One region of the Paenibacillus sp. J22TS3 genome, then DNA from elsewhere that is predicted to be linked to it. Evidence: predicted binding sites of a transcription regulator. Region 1 holds the regulator's gene; each other region holds the start of a gene.
The links. Region 1 encodes LexA, which represses DNA repair genes until DNA is damaged. Its sites were predicted from a motif close to CGAACATATGTTCG; they were not measured.
Positions count from the first base shown of each region.

Region 2: the regulator LexA is predicted to act here: its motif matches at 1,379-1,392, upstream of KJS63_RS24905 (SPL family radical SAM protein).
Region 3: the regulator LexA is predicted to act here: its motif matches at 1,952-1,965, upstream of KJS63_RS07785 (YhjD family protein).
Region 4: the regulator LexA is predicted to act here: its motif matches at 2,050-2,063, upstream of addB (helicase-exonuclease AddAB subunit AddB).

Region 1 is NZ_BOSF01000001.1:226,717-229,861, forward strand. It holds gene KJS63_RS01035 (hypothetical protein) at 1-325, opposite strand, end outside; gene KJS63_RS01040 (DUF896 domain-containing protein) at 460-633, opposite strand; gene yneA (cell division suppressor protein YneA) at 743-1,105, opposite strand; gene lexA (transcriptional repressor LexA) at 1,390-2,016, shown strand; gene lepB (signal peptidase I) at 2,117-2,671, opposite strand; gene KJS63_RS01060 (YdhK family protein) at 2,816-3,145, opposite strand, start outside.
Region 2 is NZ_BOSF01000012.1:59,081-62,225, forward strand. It holds gene KJS63_RS24900 (hypothetical protein) at 1-85, opposite strand, end outside; gene KJS63_RS24905 (SPL family radical SAM protein) at 211-1,299, opposite strand; gene KJS63_RS24910 (WD40/YVTN/BNR-like repeat-containing protein) at 1,553-2,737, shown strand; gene KJS63_RS24915 (YwiB family protein) at 2,956-3,145, shown strand, end outside.
Region 3 is NZ_BOSF01000002.1:410,156-413,300, forward strand. It holds gene KJS63_RS07765 (xanthine phosphoribosyltransferase) at 1-214, shown strand, start outside; gene KJS63_RS07770 (hypothetical protein) at 304-627, shown strand; gene KJS63_RS07775 (hypothetical protein) at 802-1,017, shown strand; gene KJS63_RS07780 (carboxymuconolactone decarboxylase family protein) at 1,100-1,447, shown strand; gene KJS63_RS07785 (YhjD family protein) at 1,525-1,929, opposite strand; tRNA gene KJS63_RS07790 (tRNA-Leu) at 2,094-2,181, shown strand; gene KJS63_RS07795 (GNAT family N-acetyltransferase) at 2,555-3,145, shown strand, end outside.
Region 4 is NZ_BOSF01000001.1:857,936-861,080, forward strand. It holds gene addB (helicase-exonuclease AddAB subunit AddB) at 1-1,913, opposite strand, end outside; gene KJS63_RS04085 (class I SAM-dependent rRNA methyltransferase) at 2,222-3,145, opposite strand, start outside.

The sequences.
Region 1 (3,145 bases):
TGTTAAACTTGGACGTATACAGCGCCTTTTGCCCGACTCGCAGATAGGGTTTACGGATGAAAACAACAACCCCGAGCATGATGTACAGCCCGATAGTAATCCAATAGAGGAATGAATTAATTTCTGTATTTTTCCCAATAAAGCCTAGGGAACCATACATCCCCCCGAACAGAATTAAGACGACCGGAAGAATAATATTACGTCCTTTAAAAGTATCCCCTTCTCCTTTGACCCCAAGCTTGCCGGGCTGTACTCCCTGTTTCTTTTGCTGCATCAAAATTTTCTGCCTGTTCTTTTCTACCTGCTTCTCAAACGAACGTGCCATGTGGCTGCTTTCCCCCTCTGGTATGAGCATGATCATCTATATGTTTTTAATTATATTCCAACATAATAAACGGAATCTTATCCGCAATGTGAATTTCTGATGTCAGCTATGTATATCCGGCAGAGCCGGACTGGTTAGTTATCTACAATCTCTATGGAGTCCAGCTGCTGACGGAAATTTTTGCGTATATTACCCAGGTAGATCTCCCGAAGTTCTGCTCTTTCGAGAGTCTCTTCCTCAGTTAATCCTGACTCTTTATGTTTACGCGCAAGCTCATTAATGCGCTGTACCAATTGGTCGATGTCCATATCCAATACTCCTCCTTCACTTCAGGCATTAACTCTTACTTTGACATGTGAAAAAGAGCTTGTCAAGGATCGCGGAGTCCTCGAAAAGCTCTTTATAACAACAAATATATTAACGGATAGGAAGCACAAGCACATCGCCCGCTTGGATCTCACTCGATGGCAGGTTGTTCTCCTGAATTATAGCATGAATGAAATCGCGTATATCTTCACCTTCACTCTTATTAGAGGAGGCAATACTCCAAAGAGAATCGCCCGGCTGAACAACAACCTGCTCTAGTTCGGCAGGGGTGGGACGATCACTAGAGGAAGCAAAAGCTGTGATCATTCCTGTACAGGTTACAGCAATCATACATACTAATAGAACAATGCGGAAAATAGAGTTTGGGATAAATAGATGCATCTTCATTTTATGTTTAACAGGCTGCGCCGGTACTGATTCATAAATACTTTGGTATGTAGAATATCTTAACATAATCAATCACTCCAAACGTTTGTTCTTGTTTACTAAATTCAATATAACACGAACATTTGTTTCGTTCAATAGTTTTTTAGAACAATTGTTCGCACATTTGGGTGATGACATTTTTATCCTATTTAAATGGATCATCTCTATATATTGGCATCATTAGACCCATTTCGTAACGCTCCTTTCCATTTATCCTGAATATTCCACAATAAATTTAGAACTAACGTTTGTACGAACGGAGGTTCTATGTTATAATTTTTCCAAACGTTACTAAATGGGGTTGATAACATATGTCGAAGGTTTCCAGCCGTCAACAGGCGATACTTGAATTTATAAGAAACGAAGTCCGCATGAAAGGTTATCCGCCTTCCGTCCGGGAGATTGGAGAAGCTGTAGGTCTTGCTTCCAGCTCCACAGTCCACGGTCACTTGGACAGGCTTGAGAAGAAAGGGTTCATCCGTCGTGACCCTACCAAACCTCGAGCTATTGAATTGCTTGGCCAGGAAGATTCGGAGAATTACAATCTGTTCGCTCACACGGTTGCCCGTGTTCCTGTGGTAGGTAAGGTAACCGCGGGTGTTCCTATTACAGCCACTGAGAATATTGAAGATTATTTCCCTCTGCCTAGCCACTATGTTGGGGACAAGGAAGTCTTCATGTTATCGGTTGTTGGTGACAGTATGATTGAAGCTGGTATTCATAACGGAGATTTTGTTATCGTCCGGCAGCAGCAGACTGCGGATAACGGAGATATTGTGGTGGCTATGACTGAGGATGATGAAGCTACGGTCAAGACATTTTATAAAGAGCGTGATCACATTCGCCTCCAGCCGGAGAACCCGACATATGAGCCGCTCCGTTTGAAGCATGTAACTATTCTCGGTAAGGTCGTTGGTCTATTCAGAGACATTCATTAATATTGGCCGGTAAATTTAAGAAGAGGATGCCTAGTTGGCATCCTCTTCTTCTCGCTGCATATGCTGTTATTCTCTGCGGTGCGCCTCTGTAGACGACGCACTATTTAATCTCCTCGATCCCCATGATATGGTCAAATGGGATAGGGCCAAGCTCCCTACTGTCACTGCTATTGTTCCGGTTATCACCAAGAACAAAGATCGAATTATCAGGAACCACCCATTTCTGATCTGGTGCTGGATTCATTTTCTCCTTAATATAAGGCTCATCCAGTGCAGTTCCGTTCCGGTATACTTGCTGATTTTTAATTTCAATTACATCTCCAGACTTACCTATAACTCTCTTAATATAAAAAATATGTTCGTCTGTCTCACCTGAAATGAGCTGAATCAACGGGTGCTCCCGGACACTATCCATAAAGCTGCGCTCCCGGTTGATACGGCTATCGATGACCACGATGTCTCCATAAGCCGGCATATGGGAGAATGTTCTAGCCAGCTTGGAGGCATAAACTCTCTGTTTGTCCTGCAATGTGGGCTCCATGGAATGCCCCTCGACTTTATAAGGTTGAAATACAAAAATACCAATGAATAAAGTCAAAACAAATGCAATCGCAATCGCAGGTATGTAGCTCACTATAAATTTTATAACTTTCATGCCTCGCTTAGCCTCCTATGATTTGTTAAAAGAAGTATATCATCAAATAATTTACCAGTTCAAATGTTTCTCTGTTTCATGAGCAGCACATTAATTAAACAAAAGAAAGACCGCAAATTGCGGTCCTCAAAACAGCTGCTGGTTTCATTTAGCCTCTAATTCGCTTTCTGTCACCCATTTATGGTTTTTGACTTCGTCTCCGCCCGTAGTGGGCGTATAATCGATCATATAGACAACGGTCTTCTCACCCGAATCAATGGTGCCGGAGGCTCCCTTCATACCCGGCATATGATCCGCCAATATCGTCACCTTCTCCCCTGGTTTAAAAGCCTTATCTCCAGCGTCCGCGATTTCTTGCTGTACCACCCATCTGTGGTTCTTCACTTTCTCTCCGCCGTTGGTCGGTGTATAAGTCACCTCGTAGACTGTTGTATCATAGGCACCCACAATAGTGGCTACAGCCCCCTTCATCCC
Region 2 (3,145 bases), on a different contig from region 1:
ACCACCAAACCACCAAACCACCAAACCACCAAACCACCAAACCACCAAACCACCAAACCACCAAACCACCAAACCACCAAACCACCAAACCACCCCCAGGTTGAGCCCATAGTACGGTAATTTAACGGGCCGGGTGACGGGCGGCTGGCCAACGGATCATGTTGTTTTGAGCTTGGCTTTTGGACTCAGAAAGCGCTTGTGCTTCTAAGCTTAAAAATCAAACGACAACTGCTCGGCTTCTAACTGAATTTCCGCTTGAGTCACGCCGGCCGTGGGCTTGGGAATTCTGCGATTCAAGTCCGGGCCAGAACTCGATTCAGAATTTATATCAGAACCCAAATCTTGACCAGAAAGCGAGTACTCCTTCGGACTTAGGCTGTCCATTGGCTGTGAGCCTGTATAGGAAGCAGGTTCTCCTCCTCCAGGCACACCGGACAATCCGTACTTGTGGAGCAGGGCCGCTGACATCATCTTGAACCGGTCAATATACTGCCGGTCCGCATAGTGACTTTGTCCGTACAGCCGGGTGTAAGCAGGGACTAGCTCCGGATAACAGGTCCGGAGAGTGGCGAGATACCAGCTCTTCACGTCCTTGGACAGGCGAAGCAGAGAGACCATGGCGAATCTGGCCCCATGTCTCTTGGCTGCGCCAAGCAGGGCCTCCAGGCTCTCCTCAGAATCGGTGAGCAGTGGCAGCACAGGTGCGGCGAAGATGCCAGCGTAAATTCCATGCCTGGTGAGCTGCTGCACGGTCTCCAGTCTTATCTCCGGGTGCGGAGTTGCGGGTTCAATATTGCGGATAATTCCGACATCCAGAGTATTTAAGCTGATATTTACGGATATGTCGCTCATTTGAGTTAGGATATCCAAGTCTCGGAGAACCAGCGGAGAGCGGGTTGTAATACTGGTACGGATCCGGTATTTGGCCAGAAGCTTTAAGCATTCGCGGGTCAGTTCCGACTTGGCCTCAATAGGCTGGTACGGGTCTGTGGCCGTTCCTATGGTGACCTCCCCCACATGCCTGCGCATGGCTTCGATATCCTGCCCGAACTTTCGGGCAAGACGCGATAGCTGAGCTTCCAGAGCCTCGGGGGCGTTGTCTTTTAACACGATATGGTGCTGAAATTCATCTTCCGCGCCTCTTCCTATGAAGGACTGGAATGCCCGGGCATAACAAAAGCTGCAGCCATGGGCACAGCCGCGGTAAGGATTAATGGACCAATTGAACGGCATGCGTTCTTCCTTGACCCGATTCAGGGTCTGTTTGGTCTGAATATGTTCATATTTGGTTTCAGGCATGGTCGCAGACCCCCTTATAATTTGCCAAAGTGAAAAGCCGTGAACCCAGTTCAAAAACTTACAATCGATAACAGTATACCAAACAAATGTTCTCATTAGAAGTAATACCGCCAATTTCCATTCAGGCCATCAGGCGAATTAAATATTGATTTATAATCAGAATGGGTAAAAATATACATACAGACTCCAACGGCCTTTGCATCAAGGCCAAGTTATCGCTAGATTTGCATGTAACCTTAAGGAGGGACTGGCTATGGCTAAAAGAACGTTCAGATCGGCTCTGCTTGCAGCGGCTTTGGCTTTAACTTGGGGATTGGGGACAGGTGCTCCGGCACAGGGAACTGTGGCGGAAGCAGCTTCCTCAGCCCCTTGTCAGACCGGGGACCACGGTCTCTTACAGAAGCTTCAGAAGCAGCATGCTTCAAAGACTCTAGACCCGCTTCATATTACGGATGTTAACTTTTTGAGTGATACCACCGGGCGGGCCGCCGGGAACGGTTTTCTTATTGGCACCTCCAACGGAGGGTGTAACTGGCAGGAAATTTATACGGGTCAATGGCAGTTCGACCAGATCGTATTTCCGAACAATGTGACAGGTTTTGCGCTCGCAAGAACCTCGCCTGAAGCGGCGGCAAAGCTGATCACCACCAACGATGGTGGTTCTCATTGGAAGGTGCTGAATACCTCGGGGCAAGTCTTTAAGAAGATGGATGCCCAGGACGGGCAGCATATCATAGGATATACCTCGAACGGGGCTTACAAGTCCTCGAATGGTGGCACCTCCTGGACCAAAATCAAGACACCTGCCAACACCAGGGCAGCGATCTTTACAGACAAGTCAGCCCTTAAGGGCTTTACGCTAACTGTCCATCCGGGAATTGGGTATAAGCTGCATAAGACGGTGAACGGAGGGACAAGCTGGGCTACCGTGTTGACAATTCCATCGGGAACGGCTTTCGGAGGAGAATTGTATGCTGAAGGCAGCCAGGTATGGGCCTTGGCCTATGGAGAATCCGGTATGTCTCAGGTATCGTATTCCTTATACGCGAGTCATGACGGAGGGGTACATTGGAAACGGGTTATCGCTCAGAGCACTGCTGGGGGAGGACCGGCTCCGGGTACCGGCCCCGCACTGGCGAAGAAGGGCCCAGCGAGTCCAGGCGGGCATCCGGGCAATATGCAGCTCATCGGCAGCTCGGCAGCGTATTTGGCAGGTGGATCACCAGCCGGTGGCAAGGTGGGCGTCGGACGATCCTTGGATGGCGGGAAATCGTGGAGCAACGTACCTGCGGTTCTTCCAGGCTTTGATGCAAGGATTTCCTTTCCTTCAGTCAAGACCGGTTGGCTGGCAGTTACGAATGCCTCCAATACAGCGGTGTATGTGACTCACGACGGCGGGGTATCCTGGAACAAGAAGTTCTCCCTGCCTGATGCATAGAGCGCATAGAACGCAATTAGAGATTTAGTCTGCAAGCGGATAACAACCCTTCTTAGGAGTTAACCTCCCAAGGAGGGTTGTGTGGTTTGAGGGGTTCTTTTTGGGAGAAAAAAATGCATTTTAACGGTGCCGCCATTGAACTGAGCGGACGAACTGGATATAGTATATGGAATGAACGATATATAGTACAATAGATTCAGCAGATAGGGGCAAGAAGAATGCCGGATCATAAACCAGCGGCCATTACAGTAACCAGCCTGCAAGAAGAGAACGAAGTGGTTCAGCGTTACCAGGGGCAGGTATTCCGTGCTGGAGGCGCGATTTATATTAAATATGAAGAGTTGGGCCAAGGCCCCAGCGGGGAGGAAGTGACCCGGGTGATGGTCAAAATCTCGCCGGGCGAGCTCA
Region 3 (3,145 bases), on a different contig from region 1:
TTTGTTTATCGACGATATTATTGCCAACGGGGATGCGGCGCGCGGACTGGTTAAGATCATTCAGCGTTCCGGGGCTGAACTGGTGGGAGTTGGTATTGTAGTGGAGAAGAGCTTCCAGGCAGGTGGAAAAGCGATCCGCGAGCAGGGCATCCGTCTGGAGTCACTTGTGCGGATTGTCTCGTTGGAAGACGGCAAAATAACCTTTGACGAATAGGCGAAACGGAATCAAATTTGCAGGCAGTCCTTTGCAGGCCCTTTCTTTTCAGTTATAATAAAGAAGAAGTAGGGAGAGGAGGCAACGACATGGGGGAACAACAACCGGTAGTTAATGCAGAATATTTTGTTGCTAAGTTGAGTGAAGCTAAGGTTACTTTCGAGCGAGCCCTTGATTGCAAACATACAGAATTTGATGACCTTTATCCCTATATGCTGGAGCATCCACAGTTCTTTTGGTACAAACGCTATGTGGCCTGGTCACAGCTGCTGACCATTGCGGGTCTATGCGAGGATCTTTCCTTCCCTTGGAAGGAGCAGTTCAGTCCTCAGCAGGTAGCCTATATAGAAGGACGTGTGATGTCGGCGAAAGTGCTTGATTTCTGGTTTGAGAAAGAGCATGCACAAAGATAAGGATCATAACATATTTGCGGTTGTCGCCTAGATACCGCGTTCAGGCGGGTCGTTCACCGGTAACGGGAGTGGCCCGTTTTTGTATTTGTTGTTTTCAAGAGTAAAGGCTCGCTGTTGTATAGTTAAGCTTAGATATTTAACTTATCTGTTGGGCAGGAGGTGCCATACGTTAACATGATTAGTGACGAACAGTTGGATGCGTACCGGTTATCCGGAGAGAAAGTCCGGGTAGTCCGTGATGCGCTTCCGGAGAATGATGTAAGAGGAATTGTGGTAGCCTGGAGTGATACACAGGTGATGATCCGCAGGCCCAACCGGAATATTGTCAAGCTGGACAGAAATTATACGTATCAGTCGGCTAGGGAGCCGCGCATTTCTTTTGGAGAATAAAGCATATTATGATCGGCCCCGAGGCAACGTAGTAAGGAAGGCAAGTTAGGATTGCCCATCTTACGAGGAGGAAATGCCGATCATGTCAGTGCAAAACGATAAAATCAGGGAATACAAAGACGGAATCCAGGCTTTTGGAGACTCCCTGCCCGGCGTAGCTGAAGCATATCACGAGTTCACGGGAAAGGCACTTGCTTCCGGAGAATTGGATGCCAAGACCAAACAGCTGATTGCCCTGGGGATCAGTCTGTTTGCCAATAATGAAGTATGTACCTATTACCATACGGAAGAGTCCAGGTCCAAGGGAGCCACGGATGCTGAAATCCGGGAAGCGGCTGCAGCGGCAGCCGCGGTCAGCTCGGGGCATATTCTATCCCAGGGGGCAACCCGGATAGAACAGGCGCTATCGCATGGACATGTTCACCATTAGCAAGACAAGGCCTGCCTTATTTCTAAGGTGGGCTTTTTTAGTATGGGGACATGTACACGGAGGTACAGTCAAATGCACTAATGCTGCAGAGTCTGCTCGTGAACGGACACTGGAATTGGAGCGTCTGCACCGAGGTAAGCCATCATCCGGCTGGACAGTTCCTGTTGAAGAGCGGACCATAGAAAGCGCATTTCACCCTGATAACCGCGGCAAATGTAGCTTGCGGTGATTCCTTGATCATTCTGTTTGGTTTCATATACGCGGATTTTGCGTTTGAAGCATTCGTTCTGGACTTCAGACATCACCAGATTGACCCGCCGGATGCCTGAATCAATCATTTCACTGTAAATATGAGGGCTCTTCAGCATTCCGCTTTCCCGAATGATCTTCGAATCCCGCTCGAAGATTCTGCGGATAAGCTGAAGCAGCAGCCAGCTTTTAACTAATGCCAGTTCATCGGCCGTTGTACGAGGGACTGCCATATCAGAAGCCACCACCTTAATACGAACTTATGTTCTTATTTTATCCTGATTTCCGAAAAAATATCAATGGTAATAATTTTTTAATTTGGTTGTTGACTTGCTAGGATATGCGTGATAAGATATTTCTTGTCGCCGCAGAGAATACCTTTGCGAAAGACAAATGAGCGGTCGTGGCGGAATTGGCAGACGCGCACGGTTCAGGTCCGTGTGGGCTAACCCCCCGTGGAGGTTCGAGTCCTCTCGACCGCACCATATCATAAATGACAGGTTTCTGATCTGCTTTTTCTAGCAGAACGGAAACCTTTTTGTTATTTATGATATTTAGACTGATGCTCATTGCCTGAGCAGAAGAAATTCTGGAACTCTACAGAGCCCGAAGTATATTTGAATCTAAAGTCCGCTTGTGCGGGAAGTATGGGCTTAAGTTGACAGGTGAAATCATCAGAATTATACTGTCGAATAATCATTCCCTGTTTATTTTATCGAGGATTTTTTGTAGGTACAGGGAATGTATTTCAATGGGGTGGTCTGATGAAGAAAACACTAATCTGGGCAAAACTTTTCACGGGGGATAGCGCCTACTAGCCCATAAACCAGCGTGTTTCCCTTTAAAAGGGGTATTAAATTGAATAATCCATTTTTACAGACTGACTATGAACTTATGGTAACCCAAGTAAACGTCCTATTTAAGCACAACGAGGTTGGGCGAATGACCACAATAAACCAACCTAGTGTTGAGAGCGCACCTCGATTTTTCATGGGTATCACCAAACAAGGTAATGTTGCAGGGTATCATGAAACACTGGATGAAGACGTTAAAGATGAATTGGAACAGTTTGTCGAAAAAGCACCTTGGGTAGATGCTCCAAATAGAGTTAATATAGCTGATATTATACGTATTTTAAATAAGGAGAGACCTGTTGATCATGTCTATCTTGGGCCAGCCTATGTCTTCCCTGACATGAGAGGTCGTTCGACACAAGCGATAAAAATTACGCAGATGAATATAGAACTTTTAGAACCTTATTTTTCTGATTTTGTCAATGATGTTATCTTTGGACAGCCTGCTTTTGCAGTTATTCGAAATCAAGCTGCCGTGTCCTTGTGCAGCAGCGCTAGAAGCTCATCTATTGCTGCTGAAGCGAGTTTACACACCGCCGGGGATTTCCGCGGCAGAGCCTATGGTATGGAGGCAGCGACAGCCTGGGCAGCCGAG
Region 4 (3,145 bases), 630 kb from region 1:
GCCAGAATGGATCGCTCCTGGTCCGTCAGAATTCCTTCTTCCTGAACCACGGCTGGCATAACCCCCTCATTAATCCCAAGCAGAAAAGCATGTTTGACATGGCTGGACCGGGTACGATCCGTTGTGCCGATCAGCACTTGGTCCAAGGATGGGGGAACAAGAGCGAGCTTCAGGCTCTCAAGTCCGGTTTCCAGAATGCCGATGAACATGTCCGTTCCGAGGGTATCCTCACCCATCATTTCAACCATTTGATCCAGCAGATCGATAACCGCTCCCCAGAGCTGTCTATGCTCCATTGCCTCCTGGGGATGCCCCGCTGCCAGAGCCTCCTTGGCCAAAATATCCAGACGCTGCGGAGCTTCCGCATCTTCAAGCAGTCGATAAACCGCTTCGCATTTCTCACGGACCGACTTCGCCTTCTTCAGTCTTTTCTCCAAAGCCGCAAGCGGACCTGCGACCGCCTGCCTGCACTTCTCGATCATTTCCATGCCATTCTGAGCCGATGTTTCTTCAGTTCCCGGTACAGCCTCAAGCGATAAATTGGGTCTGCCCTTCCAAGGGCGCCCATCACTCCACCTGGAGCCGTGAATACCGCTGGCCAGCACGTAATTCTCAAGCGCATCCATGTCGTTTCGGGTTAACGTTCCGTCCAAAGGCAGAACAAAATCCGTCTTCACACATCGGAAGACATCCTCGTATTTCCAATACTTCAACACTACATCCAGGGAAGCCCGGATATATTCAACAAAGGGATGATGAAGCACCGCTCTTTTCTGATCCAGGAAAAAAGGAATTTCATAATCCGCCAGCACAGGAGGCAGAACATGCTCATAGTCGCTCAGATTACGGACAAATACGGCCATATCCCTCCAGCGCGCACCTTTCTCCATCACAAGACTGCGCATGGCCCGGGCCACTGCCTCTGCTTCGGCTCTCCGGTCCGACATCTCTCCTAGCTGGATGCTGCCTGCAAAGTCAGGCGGCAGCTCCCCTCTCCACCTGATTCTCCGTTCATAAGCCGACTCCAGGTGGGCCAGTGTGCGGTTTGGTCCAAACCGCGGATAAGGCTTTTGATCAAGCACCCGAACCGGTTCAATCTCAATTCCCAGCGACTCCGCCAGGCCTTTGAGTTTCAAATAAGCCGTAGCGGTAGGATGAAACAAGTCGAGATCATGGGGAGTGAGCCCGTCATCATAAGTTTTGTTCAGGGTGAGCGCAACCATGACCTTAGTGGCCGTGAGCATCAGTTGGCCGAGAGCTTCATATTCCTTGGGCGTGAAGGTATGGAAGCCGTCAACCCAAATTTCCGCACCCTTCAGATAAGAGGACTCCGGTGCCCCTTCTGCCAGCTTAATAACATGATCCTCCGCATCAATATAGTGCTTGGACAGCTCTTCCCCGAACTCTTTGAATACCAAGGAGAGATCATGAAGCTTATCCTTAAGCAGCGGGGAGTTGGTTTCAGCCAGATCAAGCTGCTTGTAATGCTGTTCCAGCGCTTCGGGGTCCCCGGCATATTTCTTAAGCTCGGTATATAACGTGTTCAGCCGGTCAATCAGCCCAAGCTGATCCCCGGCGTTTTTATATAATCTAAGATCATTCTTGCGGCGGCGCATAATCTTGTAGAGCAGCATTTTCTTGCCCTCTTCCGTAATCGGAATCAGGGCGGAGCCGCCGGTCTCCTGCATAATCCGCAGGGCCAGCCGCCGGAAGCCAAGTACCTGGGCTCTTACCGTTCCCTTGAGATCGGGTGTCTGAACAAGCGCACGCTCAATTTGAAAGGTCCCCTGCTCAGGAACGAGAATAATCAGCGGCTTCCCGGTTGGCTCCGACCGGAGCCTGGTGCGGACTTCATCCAGAACCAGACTGCTCTTGCCGCTGCCCGAGCGGCCAATAATGAACTGAAGTGACATATGAATAAGCCTCCCGTTTGCATTTTTTAGGAGATGGAAATAAGAGAAATTAAGTATGGTTCACCTTGTATAAAAACGCCTTCATCTGCGTGAAAATTTATAAACTCTATTATATCATAACGAAGGCCTGGTTCAGAGAACGTATGTTTGTAAATTTTGTCTATCCCATGTACCCGACCTGCCTCAAATTCAGCAAAAAAGCACCCTAACCAGGGTGCTTTCCTACTTGCTGCTGTTTAATTGAACTAACCATTGTCCGCAATCATTCTATTTCTAGGTGTGTTATACCTCTGCCAGAAAATATCCGGCTACAGACTTGCCTTGCTGCGGACTTCAAATACAGCAAATTTCAAATAATGACCCTCTTCCACGCCCAGGATTTGCGGATGATCCTTCCCGGCCGCGCGCCATTCCACCAGCCTGAGCACTTTGCCGGCATCGGCAGCCGCATCGAGAATGGTCTCCAGGAACAGCTCGGGACGCATATGGTAAGAGCAGCTTGCCGTTACAAGATAACCACCCTCGTTCACCAGCTTCATCCCGTGCAAATTAATATCTTTGTAACCCCGTACAGCTCCTTTGACCGCTCCTTTGGTCTTAGCAAAAGCTGGCGGGTCCAGGATGACAACATCCCAGGTGCGTCCGCCCCCGGCTGTCATCGGAACCGAAGTATCCGCTTTGCGTTCAGAGGCCTGGGCACGGACATGGCGTTCGTCCACACCTTTTACCTGCTCGCGCAAATAATCAAACGCATCGGCCACCACAAATTCCACCCGATCCTCAAATCCGTTCAGCCGGACGTTGGCCTGGGCACTCTCAATAGCATGTGCTGAAATATCCAGACAAGTTACCTTCTTGGCCCCATACTTACAGGCATGCAGCGTGAAACTCCCGGTATGGGAGAAGCACTCCAGTACAGTTGCCCCATCCCAGTAAGGGAACATGACTTCTTTGCCGTTCCGGTTCACGGGAACCCGCTTGGTCTCTCCATTCTCGGCTTGCACTTCCTGAAGAGCTATGCCACTCTTAGCCCCCCAGCCGGTCATTAGCGGTTTGATGGAAGCACGATTCTCTCTCTGGTCGAAGAAATACCCGGTCTTCTGGCCTTCCTCAATATCCACAGATATGAGCAGTCCGTTCTCCGTGACCTGAACGTGTCTTGGGCATGTTCCATAGAGCGGCCCTTTAACCTGCTCAAGTCCTTCCATTTCCCGGACGCCGACATCACTGCG